DNA from 2 places in the Isoptericola sp. b408 genome. Region 1 is predicted to be linked to the other one. Evidence: predicted binding sites of a transcription regulator. Region 1 holds the regulator's gene; the other holds the start of a gene.
The links. Region 1 encodes Rex, which represses fermentation and respiration genes when NADH is low (regulators of the CRP and FNR family bind a similar motif). Its sites were predicted from a motif close to CTTGTGAANNNNTTCACAAG; they were not measured.
Positions count from the first base shown of each region.

Region 2: a site for Rex is predicted at 2,792-2,811, ahead of pflB (formate C-acetyltransferase). Genes of this name have one in related genera too.

Region 1 covers NZ_JAUQYQ010000001.1:848,681-856,805, reverse strand. The annotation lists gene Q6347_RS03980 (cytochrome c biogenesis protein ResB) at 1-1,003, opposite strand, end outside; gene Q6347_RS03975 (cytochrome c biogenesis CcdA family protein) at 1,003-1,797, opposite strand; gene Q6347_RS03970 (TlpA disulfide reductase family protein) at 1,799-2,380, opposite strand; gene Q6347_RS03965 (histidine phosphatase family protein) at 2,380-3,024, opposite strand; gene Q6347_RS03960 (YceI family protein) at 3,232-3,783, shown strand; gene Q6347_RS03955 (redox-sensing transcriptional repressor Rex) at 4,010-4,714, opposite strand; gene Q6347_RS03950 (glutaredoxin family protein) at 4,711-4,953, opposite strand; gene Q6347_RS03945 (HAD family phosphatase) at 5,034-5,849, shown strand; gene Q6347_RS03940 (30S ribosomal protein bS22) at 5,943-6,041, opposite strand; gene Q6347_RS03935 (acetoin utilization protein AcuC) at 6,214-7,389, opposite strand; gene Q6347_RS03930 (TrkH family potassium uptake protein) at 7,491-8,125, shown strand, end outside.
Region 2 covers NZ_JAUQYQ010000002.1:431,017-439,141, forward strand. The annotation lists gene Q6347_RS07640 (GuaB1 family IMP dehydrogenase-related protein) at 1-716, opposite strand, end outside; gene dxs (1-deoxy-D-xylulose-5-phosphate synthase) at 799-2,688, shown strand; gene pflB (formate C-acetyltransferase) at 2,854-5,115, shown strand; gene pflA (pyruvate formate-lyase-activating protein) at 5,117-5,977, shown strand; gene Q6347_RS07660 (PIG-L deacetylase family protein) at 6,009-6,746, shown strand; gene Q6347_RS07665 (glutamate--cysteine ligase) at 6,749-7,852, opposite strand; gene Q6347_RS07670 (SGNH/GDSL hydrolase family protein) at 7,960-8,125, shown strand, end outside.

The sequences.
Region 1 (8,125 bases):
GAGGGTGGTTGACCCGGATGGTCTCGGCCCGCGAGGAGCCGTCCGGCTCGGTGACCGTGACGTCGGCGGTGAAGTCGCGGGACTGGGCGAACGCGACGGTGTCCGTGGCGAACTCGGACTCGAAGGAGTCCAGCGTCATCGAGAACGGCACGAGCGACTCCGGGGCGAACCACGCGCCGGACTCGAACGTGTCGTAGTCGACCACCGCGTTCGCGAAACCGCGCCCCTCGGTGATGATCGCCTGCCCGCGGTAGTGCATGAGCTGGCCCACGGCGACGGCGATCACGAGGCCCACCAGGGCCAGGTGGAACAGCAGGTTGCCGCTCTCGCGCAGATACCCTCGCTCGGCGGCGACGGTCCGCGCAGCAGGCCGCCCGGGCAGCGCGCCGCGGGCGGCCCGGGCGTCCTCGGCCCCGGTCTCGACCCGGAAGGTCGGCAGGCGTCGCCACCGGCCGCGCAGGTGGGTCGACGCCGCGTCGGCCACCTCGTCCGGCGTCGCGGACGTCGTCCCCGTCACGTGCACCGGGAAGCGCTCGAACCGGGCGGGGGTCCGCGGCGGGCGGGCCCGCAGCGCCCGGGCGTGCGCGATCGTGCGCGGCACGATGCAGCCGACCAGCGACACCAGCAGCAGCAGGTAGATGGCCGAGAACCAGACGGACGTGTAGACGTCGAAGAACCCGAACCGGTCCAGCCACTCGCCGGCGGTCGGGTGGTCACCCAGGTACTCGACGACCGCCGCGGGGTCCTGGTCGCGCTGCGGCAGGATCGAGCCGGGCAGCGCCGCGACGGCGAGCAGCATGAGGAGCATGAGCGCCACGCGCATGCTGGTCAGCTGCCGCCACGTCCAGCGCAGCATGCCCCGCCAGCCGAGCTGGGGGGCCTGCGGTCCCCGCGGGGACGACGGCGCCCCGGACGGCTCCGGTCGGGCGTCCGCCGCGGACGTCGGCTCACCGGTGGTGAAGTCGTCCGCGATGCCCTCGGGACGGTAGGTCCGCTCGCTCATCACACCACCGTCGTGTATCCGCTGATCCAGCTCTGCAGCAGGCTGGTGGTCACGCCCCACAGACCGGTCACCATCGCCAGGCCGATGACGATGAGCAGCCCACCACCGACCCGCATGATCGTCAGCCGGTGCCGTCGCAGGAAGCTCAGCATCCGCTCGGAGGACTGCAGGCCCAGGGCCACCAGCAGGAAGGGCACGCCGAGGCCGACGCAGTAGGCGATCCCGAGCAGGACGCCCCGGGTGGCCGACGCCTCGTCCAGCGCGAGGGACTGGACGGCGGCCAGGGTCGGGCCCATGCAGGGGGTCCACCCGATGCCGAACACGACGCCGAGCAGCGGTGCGCTCCACAGGCCGGCCCGCGGTGTCACGTGCAGTCGGCGCTCCCGCTGCAGGAAGCCGATCCCGCCGAGGAAGGCGACGCCCATGAGGACGACGACGACGCCGAGCACGCGCGTGAGGACGTCCTCGTAGCGCACCAGATAGGCACCGGCGGCCCCGGCCGCCGCCATGAGGGCGACGAACACGGCGGTGAAGCCGAGGACGAAGAGCCCGACCCCGGCCACGACCCGGCCACGGGCCGGCGCGGCCGCCGGGGCCGCCGTCGTCGTCCCGCCCCGGGACGTCTCGACCGGGCCGGCGTTCGCGGCGGCCATGCCACCCACGTACCCCACGTAGCCGGGGACCAGGGGCAGCACGCACGGCGAGGCGAAGGAGACCAGACCGGCCAGCAGCGCGACGGGGACGGCGAGCAGCATCGATCCGCTCACCGCCGTCGTCGCGAACAGCTCTCCCATCTCAGGCACCCGCCATCGCGTCGTCGATCAGGCTGTTGAGGGTGCTCTCGGACACCTCGCCGACGACGCGGGCGGCCACGCGACCCTCGGCGTCGAGCACGACGGTGGACGGGACCGCCTGCAGCGGCACGACGCCCGACAGCCCGGCCACGACCTGGCCGCTGCGGTCCTCGATCGACGGGTAGGGCACCTCGAAGGTGCGCTGGAAGGCGAGCGCGGCACCGGCCTCGTCCTCGGTGTTGATGCCCAGCAGGTGCACCCCCTCGTCGGCGCGGTCCGTCGCGATCGAGACCAGGGCCGGAGCCTCGGCGCGGCAGGGCGCGCAGCCTGCGTACCAGGTGTTGAGCACGACGACGTCCCCGCGCCAGTCGGCGGTGGAGACCTCGTCCCCCTCGAAGCTGGTGCCCTCGACGACCACCGGCTCGGTCCGGTCGGCCGGCTCCCACTGCTGCACGGTGCCGTCGCCGGAGACGAACCCCTGGCCGACGACGTCGCCCGCGCCGGAGTCGGCGGCGCCGCACCCGGCCAGCGCGAGGGCCGTCCCGAGGGCGAGCGCGACGCCCGCCGCGTGGCGGCGCGCCATCAGGCGCCCGCCTGCGGCTCGGCGCCGACGAGCAGGTCCCCGGCGGGTTCGGCGTAGTGCAGTCCGGCGAAGTGGTCGTCGGTGAACGTCAGCGACGTCAGCGAGGCCAGCGCGCACTGGCGACGCCGCGGGTCGTGGGCCAGGCGCCTGCCCTCGAAGGCCAGCCGGGTCAGCCAGACGGGGAGCTGGTGGCTCACCAGGACGACCTCGCGCCCCGCGTGGGCACGTCGGGCGTCGTCGACGGCGGCCCGCATGCGCACGACCTGGTCGGCGTAGGCCTCGCCCCAGGACGGCCGCAGCGGGTTCCACAGCAGCTTCCAGTACCGGGGGTGGGCGAGCTGGGCGGGGTTCGTGCCGATCGTCGAGCCCTCGAGCAGGTTGCCGGCCTCGATCAGCCGGTCGTCGGTGGCCAGCTCCAGGCCGAACGCGGCGGCGACGGGCGCGGCGGTCTCCTGGGCGCGCTGCAGCGGGCTCGCGACGACGGCGGCGACGTCCCGGCCGGTGTCGGTGAGGTGGTCCGCGACGCGTCGCGCCATCTGCTGACCGCGGTCGGACAACCGGTAGCCCGGGATGCGTCCGTACAGGACGCCGTCCGGGTTGTGGACCTCGCCGTGCCGCATCAGGTGGACGGTGGTGGTGGCCATGCGCCTTAGTGTCCCAGATCCCGGGGGTGGACCGGTCGGCGCGACAGGCGTCGTGAGCCGCGTCACGATCGGGCCGCGGACCGGTCTCCGAACTCGTCCGGACGGCGCGGGAATACTGCGCCGGGGTGCCCTGTTCATGCATTTCGATGGAACGATCCGGACGCGATCGCATCACGTCCTGCAACCGATCTGACAAGGAGCCACCCCATGGCCACCCCCCTGCCCCCGGCCCTGACCACCGGCACCTACGCCGTCGACGCCGGCCACTCCACGGCGTCGTTCTCCGTCCGCCACGCCGGCATCTCCAAGGTCCGCGGGACCGTCGGCATCTCCGCCGGGACGATCACCGTGGGCGAGGACCTCGAGTCCTCCTGCGTCGCGGTGACGCTCGACGCGAGCGCCGTGAGCACCGGTGACGAGAACCGCGACCAGCACCTCAAGAGCGCGGACTTCTGGCACGCCGAGGAGCGCCCCACCTGGACCTTCACCTCGACCTCGGTCACCGCCGACGACGACGCCTACATCGTCACCGGCGACCTGACCATCAACGGCGTGACCCGGTCGGTGGACCTGCCGGTCGCCTTCGAGGGTGCCGCGACCGACCCGTTCGGCAACAAGCGCGCCGGGTTCGAGTCCGAGATCGTCATCAACCGCAAGGACTTCGACCTGACCTGGAACGCCGCGCTCGAGACCGGCGGCATCCTGGTCGGCGAGAAGGTCAAGATCGCTCTCGACGTCTCGGCGATCGAGCAGAACTGATCCCACCACGCCGGTGAACCGGCGCCTGTCGGCGTCGTGCCCGCCGCACCTCGCCGTCGCCGGTCAGCGCACGGGAACCGCGTCCGCGCGGATCCCGTGCGCTGACTCGTGCAGCGGGGGCCTGACTCGTCACGGGCCGTCCTGACTCGTCACGGGCCGTCCTGACTCGTCACGGGCCGTCCTGACCCGCGGCGAGACGGCCCGGCCCGCAGGATGGTGCGCGGGCTCAGGCGGAGGGCTGGACCCCGGCCACCGCGGGGTCACCGTCGACACCCACGGCGTCCCCGGACTGCGCGTGCCGCGCCGCGGCGTGGAACGCGAGGATCTGCAGCTCACCCGCGACGTCGACGCTGCGCACCACGACGTCGTCGGGCAGCTGCAGCGCCACCGGCGAGAACGACAGGATCTCGCGCACCCCGCAGGCCACGATCCGCTCGGCCACCGCCTGCGCCGCCGCACCCGGCGTCGCCAGGATCACCATCGACACCCCCCGGGCGGCGAGGATCTCCTCGAGACGGTCGGAGTGCTCGACCTCGAGGCCGGCGGCGCTGCGACCCACCACGTCCGGGTCGGCGTCGATCAGGGCCACCAGCCGGAACCCGCGGGCCGCGTAGCCCGAGTAGTTCGCCAAGGCGTTGCCGAGGTTGCCCACGCCGACGATGGCGAGCCGGTGCTCCGACCCGAGCCCGAGCGCGGCGCTGATCGAGGACGCCAGCGTCTCCACGTCGTACCCGACCCCGCGGGTCCCGAAGGACCCCAGGTAGGACAGGTCCTTGCGCAGCTGGGCCGAGCCCACGCCGGACCGCTCCGCCAGCCCGGAGGACGACGTCGTGGTGACGCCGTCGCTCAACAGGTCGCGCAGGGCACGCAGGTAGAACGGAAGCCGCGCCACCGTCGCCGCGGGCACCGTCACCTCACCGATCTCGATCACGTCCGCTTCCCTCCCGGGGGGACCGCCAGACGGCGCGCCAACCTCACCGCGTCCACCCGCCAGAACCCCTGCTGCACGCCGTCCACCTCGACGACGGGCACGTAGTCGCCGTACCGCTCGGTCAGCGCGGCATCGGCCTCGATGTCGATCTCCCGCCACGCAGCGCCCGCCTGGTCGCACACCGAGGAGACCACCTGCCTGGCGTCGTCGCACAGATGGCAGCCGGGTCGGGTGTACATCACCACCCGTGCCGTCTCCTCAGGGGTCGTCGGGGTGCCGCTCACGAGGACAGCGTATCCGCGCGGCTACAGTGGACCGCATGCCGTCTCACGCCGACCCCCCGGTCAGCCCGCCGGCGGCAGCGTTCTTCGACGTGGACAACACGATCATCCGCGGCGCCAGCTCGTTCCACCTGGCCCGGGCGCTGTACCGGCGCGAGTTCTTCGGGACCGCCGACCTGCTGCGGTTCGGGCTGATCCAGGCCAAGTACCTGCTCTTCGGCGAGTCGCGCACCCAGATCGAGACCGTGCGCAGCCGGGCGCTGTCCCTCATCGCCGGCCGCTCGGTCGCCGAGATCACCGCCGTGGGCGACGAGGTCTACGACACCGTCCTGGAGCTGCGGATCTTCCCCGGCACGAAGCGACTCCTGGACGAGCACCTGGCGGCCGGGGACCAGGTCTGGCTGGTCACCGCGACGCCGGTCGAGATCGGCGGCCTCATCGCACGCCGGCTCGGCGCGACCGGCTGCCTCGGCACCATCGCGGAGCACGAGCGGGGGTACTACACCGGCGCGCTGGTGGGCGACCTCATGCACGGCGAGGCCAAGGCTGCGGCCGTGCGGGAGCTCGCGGAGCGCGAGGGGCTCGACCTGGACCACTCGTACGCCTACGGGGACTCGCTGAACGACCTGCCGATGATGCGGTCCGTCGGCCACCCCTGCCCGATCAACCCCGACGTGCGTCTGCGTCGGCACGCCAAGGAGGTCGGCTGGCCGATCCGCGAGTTCCGCGGTCGCGGTCAGCGGGTGGCGCACCGCGGCGTGCGGACCGCGTCGTGGGCAGGCGCGGCCTGGGTCGCGGGCCTCGTGCTCCGGGCCGCGCAGCGTGCCATGCGCCGACGCGTCCGGGGCCGCTGACCGGGGACGCCCCTCCCCACGGACGCAGCGAGCCCGGCACCCCTAGGGTTACCGGGCTCGCTCAGCACGACCCGCCGGACGGCGGGCGGTGCCTCACTTCTTGTTGCGACGCTGGTGGCGCGTCCTGCGCAGCAGCTTGCGGTGCTTCTTCTTCGCCATGCGCTTGCGGCGCTTCTTGATGACGGAGCCCATGAGGTCCTCACAATGCTGATCGGTGGTCGGACGGCGTTGGCACCGGCGCCCGTGAGCCCGGGCGCAGCCGACCAACGCGAGAAAAGTCCGTCTATCAGAATACCCGATCACGGCCGGTGCCTCGGGCCACGGCGGCGTGCGCCGGGTCACCCCGGCCGCGGGACCGGCCCGGTCAGTCCAGGAAGGGGTCGAGGCCGAACTCGGGGAAGACGTGGCGGCGCGTGGCGAGCACGGCCCGGTCCGTCGGGTCCGACGGGTCGTAGCCGGCCGACCACGGTTGCCAGGTGACCGGTCCGCGGCCCAGCGTCCTGGCCGCGGGCAGCCCGGACATCTCCTCCGCCGCCTCCCGCCACGCTGCCGGCAGCGGCATCCCCGTCTCCAGCGGGACGTGCGCCGCCTCGGCCACCAGCGCCGCCCACACCAGCGGCACCACGTCGACGACGGCGTACCCTCCGCCGCCGAGGGCCACCCAGCGACCCTCGCAGAGCTCGTGCGCCAGCTCGTGCAGCCAGCGGGCCGCGGTCTTCTGCGCGTGCACACCGACGGAGAGGTCGGCGAGCGGGTCGTTGCCGTGGGCATCGGCTCCGTGCTGGGACACGATGGCGTCGGGGGCGAACTCCCGCAGCACGGTCGGCAGCACCGCGTCGACGGCGCGCAGCCATCCGGCGGAGTCCGTCCGCGGCGGGAGCGCGACGTTGACCGCGGTGCAGTGGTTCAGCCCGGCACCGGTGTCCGCCGGGTCGCCCGTGCCGGGGAACAGCGTCCGGCCGTCCTGGTGGACGGAGAAGGTCAGCACCCGCGGCTCGTCCCAGAAGATCGCCTCGACGCCGTCGCCGTGGTGGGCGTCGAGGTCGACGTACGCGACCCGCTCCGCCCCGCTGTCCAGCAGCCGCTGCACGGCGGCGGCGGCGTCGTTGTAGACGCAGAAGCCCGACGCCGCGTCCCGGCGGGCGTGGTGCATGCCGCCGGCGATGTTGATCCCGTGCTGCGCCCGTCCCGACCAGACGGCGTCCGCGGCGGCGACCGAGGCCCCCACGAGCCGGGCCGCGGCCTCGTGCATGGCGGGGAACACGGGGTCGTCCTCCGTCCCGAGCCCCCGGGCGACGTCGGGCTCCCCCGTGGTCGCCGCGCGGCGCACCGCGGCGACGTAGTCGGCGTCGTGCACGGTCTCGAGGAGCTCGTCCGGTGCGCAGACCGGGTCGACCACCTCCAGCCCGGGTTCGCCGAGCAGTCCGAGCTCGGTGATCAGGCGCATCGTCAGGGCGAGCCGCGCCGGCGCCATGGGATGCCCGAGCCCGAAGTCGTAGCGCAGCAGCTCGGGACTCCACAGCAGCTGGGCGACCGACATCCCGCCACGGTAGCCCAAGCCGTGGCAGGCTGGGCGGCGACCAGTGCGGACGACGAGGGAGGGCGCGGCCGGTGGCCCGATCGGTGCAGGACCGCGCCTCGATGCTGCGCGAGTGGGTGGACCGCACGGCCCGGGAGTACCCGGCCCGGCTGGCGATGACGGTGTTCGCCGCCGTCATCACGCTGTTCACGCTCCTGCTGCTGCCGCCCTGGGCGACGGCCACGGACACGGGCGCCCGGTTCGTCGACGCCCTGTTCACCGCGACGTCCGCCGTGTGCATCACCGGCCTGGTCGTCGTCGACACGGCCGAGTACTGGTCGGAGTACGGCCGCGCGGTCATCCTGCTCGGCATCAAGGTCGGCGGGCTGGGCGTCATGACGATCGCGTCCCTCCTGGGGATCGCCGTCTCCCGGCGCATCGGACTGACCCAGAAGCTGCTCACCGCCTCGGAGACGAAGACCGGGACGACGCGGCTGGGCGAGGTCGGCTCCCTGATCCGGCTGATCATCGTGGTCTCCACCTCGATCGAGCTGACGATCGCCCTCATCCTCCTCCCCCGGTTCCTCGCGCTCGACGAGAGTCTCGGGCTGGCGCTGTGGCACTCGACCTTCTACGGCATCTCGGCGTTCAACAACGCCGGGTTCGTGCCCACCGTGGACGGGCTGCTGCCGTACGCCTCGGACTGGCTGGTCATCATCCCCGTCGTCCTGGGCGTGTTCATCGGCGCCCTGGGCTT
Region 2 (8,125 bases), on a different contig from region 1:
TCCAGCAGCTCGCGGCTGGTGGCCGCGACGTCGCCGTTGATGCCGACGGCGGCACCGATGCGCAGCCGACCGCGGGCGTCCAGGGCGGGGGAGTAGACGGTCGAGCGCACGGCGCCCTTGCGGGTGAGCACCCCGGCCAGCACGCCGTCGCGCACGACGGGGGCGAGCTGGATCTTCGCGGCGTGCAGCCGCTCGAACGTGGCGGGCAGGCCGTCGTCCTCGATCTCCTTGGCGTCGAGGGTCACCAGGTCCGTCGACATCACGGTGGCGACGCGGGCGAACCGGTCCACGGCGGTGCAGTCGTCCTCGGTCACCACGCCGACGGGGCGGCCCGCGTCGACCACGACGGCGGCGCCGTGCGACCGCTTGCCCAGCAGGGAGAGCACGTCGGCGACGGTGTCGGTCGGGGTCACCACGACCGGGGTCTCGACGACGGGGTCCTTGGACTTCACGTCCGCCACGACGTCGGCCACGACGTCGGCCGGGATGTCCTGGGGGAGGATGGCGATGCCGCCGCGGCGGGCCACGGTCTCGCTCATGCGGCGGCCGGCGACGGCCGTCATGTTCGCCACCACGACGGGGACCGTCGTCCCGGTGCCGTCGTCGCTGGACAGGTCCACGTCGAACCGGCTGGTGACGTCCGAGCGGGACGGCACCATGAAGACGTCGCCGTAGGTCAGGTCGGTGGTGGGCTGCTGGCCCGGGAGGAAACGCACCCTTCGAATCTACCGCGCATCCGCTGCACCGGGACGTCACGAACAGCACTTAGAGTTGTCTGATGATCTGCAGGAGGAACGTATGGGGCTGTTGAGCACGATCACCGCGCCCGAGGACGTGCGCAGGCTCGGTCCGGCCCAGACGCGGCAGCTGGCCACCGAGATCCGCGACTTCCTCGTGCACAACGTCTCCCGCACGGGCGGGCACCTGGGGCCGAACCTCGGCGTCGTCGAGCTGACGATCGCGCTGCACCGCGTGTACGACTCGCCGCGGGACACGCTGGTCTTCGACACCGGCCACCAGTCCTACGTGCACAAGCTGCTCACGGGGCGCCAGGACTTCGCCGACCTGCGCAAGCGCGGCGGCCTGTCCGGCTACCCGAGCCGGTCGGAGTCCGAGCACGACGTCGTGGAGAACTCCCACGCGTCGACGGCCCTGTCCTGGGCGGACGGCATCGCCAAGGCGAACGAGATCGGGCACCACGACGACAAGCACGTCGTCGCGGTGATCGGGGACGGCGCCCTGACCGGTGGCATGGCCTGGGAGGCCATCAACAACATCGCGGCCGGGCGCGACCGCCGGCTGGTCATCGTCGTCAACGACAACGGCCGCTCGTACTCGCCGACCATCGGCGGCGTGGCTGACCACCTGGCCACGCTGCGCACGACCCGTGGCTACGAGGCCTTCCTGGCGTGGGGCAAGCGCGCGCTGCAGCGCACCGGCCCGCCCGGACGCTTCGCCTACGGCTGGCTGCACGGCCTGAAGAAGGGCCTCAAGGACGTCGTCGCCCCGCAGGGGATGTTCGAGGACCTGGGGCTGAAGTACGTCGGCCCGGTCGACGGCCACGACGTCAGCGCGATGGAGCACGCCCTGCGGCGGGCCAAGACCTACGGCGGACCCGTCATCGTGCACGCGATCACCGAGAAGGGTCGCGGCTACATCCCGGCCGAGGAGGACGTCGCCGACCGCTTCCACGCGGTGGGCAAGATCCACCCCGAGACCGGGCTGCCGGTCGCGCCGTCGCGGTTCGGGTGGACCCAGGTGTTCGCCGAGGAGCTCGTGGAGATCGGGCGCCGCCGCCCCGACGTCGTGGCGATCACCGCGGCCATGCTGCACCCGGTCGGCATGGCGCCGTTCGCCGAGGAGTTCCCCGAGCGCACCTTCGACGTCGGCATCGCCGAGCAGCACGCCGCGACGTCGGCCGCCGGCATGGCGTTCGCCGGTCTGCACCCGGTGGTGGCGGTGTACGCCACGTTCCTCAACCGCGCCTTCGACCAGGTGCTGATGGACGTCGCCCTGCACAAGGCGGGCGTCACCTTCGTGCTCGACCGGGCCGGCGTCACGGGCGCCGACGGGCCCAGCCACAACGGCATGTGGGACATGGCGATGCTGCGCATCGTCCCGGGTCTGAGGCTGGCCGCCCCGCGCGACGAGGCGACGCTGCGCGCGGCCCTGCGCGCGGCCGTGGAGGTCGACGACGCGCCGACGGTCGTCCGGTACCCCAAGGGCGCCCTCGACGAGTCGATCGAGGCCGTCGAGACGCTGGAGGGGGTCGACGTCGTGGCGCGGCACACCCCGGGCGACGGCACCTCCTCGCCCGCGCGCGTCCTCGTCGTCGGCGTCGGGGCGATGGCCGCCGCCGGTCTGGCGGCGGGGGAGTCGTTGGCGGCGCACGGGCTGGCGGTCGACGTCGTCTCCCCGACCTGGGTGCTGCCGGCGCCGGAGCGCCTGGTGAAGATGACCGGTGACCACGACCTCGTCGTCACGCTGGAGGACGGCGTCGTGGACGGCGGTGTCGGCGCGATGCTCGCCCAGCGCGCCGCCGCGCAGGGGATCCGCACGCCCTTCGTGCACACCGGCCTGCCGGTGGCGTTCCTCGACCACGCCAGCCGCGAGCAGATCATGTCCGCGCAGCGCATGCAGGCCGAGGACGCCGTGCGCGACGCGCTGGCGACGCTCTCCCAGGAGTGAGCTCTCCGCCCCCCTGAGCCGTTCCCGCCACCGGCCGCACCGTGAGACGGTGCGGCCGGTGGTCTGTGACGGACGTCTCGGCCGCTCTGTGGTCAGACCATTGCTTGTGAAGGTCTTCACGAATACGCTGGAAGCATCACCGAGCGAGCGTGAAGGAGCGGGGCGATGACCGTCCAGGAAGAGCGTCAGACCACCACCGGTGCCGCGTGGGAAGGTTTCGTCCCCGGACCGTGGTGCGACACGGTCGACGTCCGGGACTTCATCCAGCGCAACTACACGCCCTACGAGGGCGACGCGACGTTCCTGGCCGGGCCGACCGAGCGCACCGACGCCCTCTGGGCCCGGCTGAGCGCGATGTTCCCCGTCGAGCGCGAGAACGGCGTCTACGACGTCTCCTACGACGTCCCGGCCGGCATCACGGCGCACGAGCCGGGCTACATCGACCCCGCGAGCGAGATCATCGTCGGCCTGCAGACGGACGCCCCCCTCAAGCGCGCGATCATGCCGAACGGCGGCTGGCGGATGGTCGAGGGAGCCCTCAACACCTACGGCTACCCGGTCGACCAGGACCTCAAGAAGGTCTTCACCGAGTACCGCAAGACCCACAACCAGGGCGTCTTCGACGTCTACCCGCCGAACGTCCGGGCCGCCCGCAGCTCGCACGTGGTGACCGGCCTGCCCGACGCCTACGGCCGCGGCCGCATCATCGGCGACTACCGGCGCGTCGCGCTCTACGGCGTCGACGAGCTGATCGCGGCCAAGAAGCTCGACAAGCTGACCCTCGACGTCGAGCCGTTCAGCGAGACGGTGGCCCGGGCCCGCGAGGAGCACGCCGAGCAGATCCGTGCGCTGGGCGAGCTCAAGGAGATGGCCGCCTCCTACGGCGTGGACATCTCCGGCCCGGCGCGCACCGCCGTCGAGGCCGTGCAGTGGCTGTACTTCGGGTTCCTGGGAGCGGTCAAGGAGCAGAACGGTGCCGCGATGTCGCTCGGGCGCACCTCGACGTTCCTGGACGTCTACCTCGAGCGCGACCTGGCCGCCGGGCGGATCACCGAGGCCCGCGCGCAGGAGATCATGGACGACTTCGTCATCAAGCTGCGCATCGTCCGGTTCCTGCGCACCCCCGAGTACGACGCGCTGTTCTCCGGCGACCCCACCTGGGTCACCGAGACCATCGGCGGCATGGGCGCCGACGGCCGCACCCTGGTCACCAAGAACTCGTTCCGCATGCTGCAGACGCTGTACAACCTGGGGCCGGCGCCGGAGCCGAACATGACCGTGTTCTGGTCGGCCGACCTGCCGCAGGGGTTCAAGGACTTCTGCTCCCAGGTCTCCATCGACACCTCCGCGGTGCAGTACGAGTCCGACGAGGAGATCCGCACCGCGTGGGGCGACGACGCCGGCATCGCCTGCTGCGTCTCCCCGATGGCGATCGGCAAGCAGATGCAGTTCTTCGGCGCGCGCGTCAACCTCGCCAAGACCCTGCTCTACGCCATCAACGGCGGGCGCGACGAGATCACGGGCGCGCAGGTCTCGCCCGTCGCCACCCCGGTGCCCGAGGGCCTGCCCCTGGACTACGACGACGTCCGTGCCCGGTTCGACCAGACCATGGACTGGCTGGCCGCCACCTACGTCGAGGCGCTCAACTGCATCCACTGGTCCCACGACAAGTACGCCTACGAGCGGCTCGAGATGGCGCTGCACGACAAGGACGTGCTGCGCACCATGGCCTGCGGGATCGCCGGTCTGGCGGTGGCCACCGACTCGCTGTCGGCCATCCGCTACGCCACCGTCACCCCCGTCGTCGACGACCGCGGCATCGTCGTGGACTACCGCACCGAGGGCGACTACCCGGCCTACGGCAACGACGACGACCGCGCCGACGAGATCGCCGTGGACCTGGTGGAGTCGTTCATGGCCAAGGTGCGCAGCCACCGGATGTACCGCGACGCCGTGCCCACCCAGTCGGTGCTGACGATCACCTCGAACGTCGTCTACGGCAAGGCCACCGGGAACACCCCGGACGGCCGTCGCGCCGGCGAGCCGTTCTCCCCGGGGGCCAACCCGATGAACGGGCGCGACACCCACGGGATGCTCGCCTCCGCGCTGTCGGTGGCCAAGCTGCCCTACGAGGCGGCCCAGGACGGGATCTCGCTGACCAACACCGTCGTGCCGGCAGGGCTGGGACGGACCCGTGCGGAGCAGATCACCAACCTCTCCGGCCTGCTCGACGCGTCGTTCGGCGCGGGCGGTTACCACATGAACGTCAACGTGCTGGTGCGCTCCACGCTCGAGGACGCCATGGAGCACCCGGAGAACTACCCGCAGCTCACCATCCGGGTCTCGGGCTACGCCGTGAACTTCGTGCGGCTGACCCGCGAGCAGCAGCTCGACGTGCTGGCCCGGACCTTCCACGGGGAGATCTGAGATGACCACCTGCCTGGCGCCCCTGGACGCCCCCAGCGCGCGCCGGGCAGGTGCCGGCCTGCGCGGGCTGGCGACCACCGACGTCGAGCGGTCCGAGCGCCTGGAGCTCATGCGCTCGGGCGCGCTCGGCTCGGTGCACTCGTGGGAGCTCGTCACCGCGGTCGACGGCCCGGGGACGCGGATGACCGTGTTCCTGTCCGGCTGCCCCCTGCGGTGCCTGTACTGCCACAACCCCGACACCCTCGCCATGAAGGACGGCGGCCCCGTCCTGGCCGAGGACCTGCTGGCCCGCGTCGAGCGGTACCGGGCCGTCTTCGCCGCCACCGGCGGCGGGATCACGCTGTCGGGCGGCGAGGTGCTCATGCAGCCGGCCTTCGCCGCGCGCGTCCTGCGCGGCGCCAAGGAGCGGGGCGTGCACACCTGCCTGGACACCTCGGGGTTCCTCGGGGCGAACGCCACCGACGAGATGCTCGACGACACCGACCTGGTCCTGCTCGACATCAAGTCCGGCGACGAGGAGACCTACCGGCGGGTGACCGGCCGGCCGCTGGCCCCGACGCTGGCCTTCGGCCGGCGGCTCGCCGAGCGGGGCGTCCCGGTCTGGATCCGGTTCGTGCTGGTGCCGGGGCTGACCGACGACCCGCGCAACGTCGAGCTCGTGGCCGAGCACGCCGCCGCGATCGAGGCCGTGCGCCCCGGCACCGTGCAGCGGGTCGAGGTGCTGCCGTTCCACCAGATGGCGCGCGACAAGTGGGCGGACCTCGGACGGACCTACGAGCTGGACGACGTCGAGCCGCCCTCCGCGGAGGCCACCGAGGCCGTGCGCGAGGTGTTCCGCTCGCGCGGGTTGACCACGTACTGACGCCGCGCGCGGCGCTGGGTACCGTCGGGGCATGAGGAGCACCGCACCCGCACCGCCGGCACCGCTCGACGAGGACTGGGACACGGCCCTGGTCGTCGTCGCCCACCCCGACGACATGGAGTTCGGGGGAGCGGCGGCCATCGCGCGCTGGACCGGACAGGGCAAACGGATCGGCTACGTCATGGTGACCAGCGGCGAGGCCGGCATCGACGGCATGGAGCCCACCGAGTCCCGGCGGGTCCGCGAGGCGGAGCAGGTCGAGTCCGCGCGTGTCGTCGGGGTCGAGGACGTCGAGTTCCTCGGCTTCCCCGACGGGGTGGTCGAGTACGGCCTGCCGCTGCGGTCCGCGATCGCCCACGCGATCCGCCGGCACCGCCCCGAGGTCGTCATCACCCTGAACTTCCGCGAGGAGTTCCCCGGCGGCGTCCTCAACCAGGCCGACCACGTCGCCGTCGGCCGCGCCGTCGTCGACGCCGTGCGCGACGCGGGCAACCGGTGGGTGTTCACCGACCAGCTCACCGACGGCCTCGAGCGGTGGGACGGCGTCCGGGAGGTCTGGGTCGCGGCGTCACCGCGCGCCGGCCACGCCGTCGACGTCACCGACACGTTCGACGACGGCGTGGCCTCGCTGCGCGCGCACGCCGCCTACATCGAGGGGCTCGGCTGGCAGGACTTCGACCCGGCGGAGTTCCTCGGGCGCATCACGCGGGGGAACGGGGAGGCCTTCGGCACCGAGCACGCCACCGCGTTCGAGGTGCTGAGCATGTGACCTCAGGAGTGGGTGACCCCCACGGCCCGTTCGGCGACCCGGTGCAGGTTCCCCCCGGACTCGGCGAACCAGGCCCGCTGCTGGGCCGCGCCGCCACCGGTGGACCACAGGCGGCCCAGCAGCTCGGTCACGGACTCCAGGTCGCCGGCGTCGACGAGCGCGTCGCGCACGTGCGCCACGAGCTGGCCGACGACGTCGTGCGCCGGGGCGGGGCGCCACGTCACCGGGGAGACCAGGTCCCCCTCCAGACCGGACCGGCCGGCCCGCCAGGCCGCCGTGCGCAGCAGCTCGGGGTAGGTCTCCGTGACCTCGACGTCGTCGAGCGCCTCGCGGGCGGCTGTCTCGACCAGTCCTCGCGTCAGGGCGGCGAGCAGCGTCGCGGTGTCGGGGTGCAGGCAGACGTCGGCGACCCGGATCTCCACCGTCGGGTACTTCGGCGACAGCCGGGCGTCGAAGTGCACCATGCCCCGGTCGAGCACGGTGTCCGTGGCGACGATCGCCTCCACGGCGGCGTGGTAGGCCTCGGGCGTGCCGAACCGGCGCGTCGGGCCCGCCGTCGGCCAGCGGGCCCACACCTGGGAGCGGAAGCTCGCGTAGTCGCTGTCCTCGCCCTGCCAGTACGGGGAGTTGGTGCTCAGCGCCAGCAGCGTCGCGAGCCACGGACCGATCCGGTCCAGCACGGCCACGCCCTCCACCTCGTCGACCACGGAGACGTGGACGTGGCACCCGCTGGTGAGCTGCTCGCGCGCCGTCATGCCGAACGTGTGCCGGGCCTGCAGGTAGCGCAGCCGCGACACCGTCGTGCCGGTGAAGGGCACCGGGGAGGTCGCCAGCGCGGCGACCCGCGCGTCCACGCGGTCGGCGGCGTCCTGAGCACGGGCACGGCCCGCCCGGATCTCCTGCGCGAGCTCCTCGAGCGACGCCCGGGGGAGGGTGGCCGTCTCGAGCTGTTCCTCCATGAACTCCGGCTCCAGGGCGCCGGTGCCGCTCTCCCGGTTGTCGTGGCCCGACGCCGCCAGCGCCTCGGCGGCCTTCGCCACCGGAGAGCCGTCCGGCCCGACGAGCAGGAACTCTTCCTCGACACCCATGGTGCGCGGTTCTGTCATGTCGGCATCATGGTGCCGCCGCCCGTGGAGCGCGCGCCGAGACGCCGACCCCGACACGTCAGGGTGGCGTCACCCGGCGTTCAGACGCGTCTGGTTGAACTGCGGTCATGGGTCGCCCGCGCACCACGCTCCCCGCACTGACCGTCCCCCTCGCCGCCTCGGTGACGGCGGGAGTCGCCGTCGTGGTGCTGCGCCGCCAGGCCGCGATCGCCCGCCGACGGATCGGGAAGGCGCTCGGCGAGGAGGTGCCGGACGCCGACCGCGTCTGGCGGG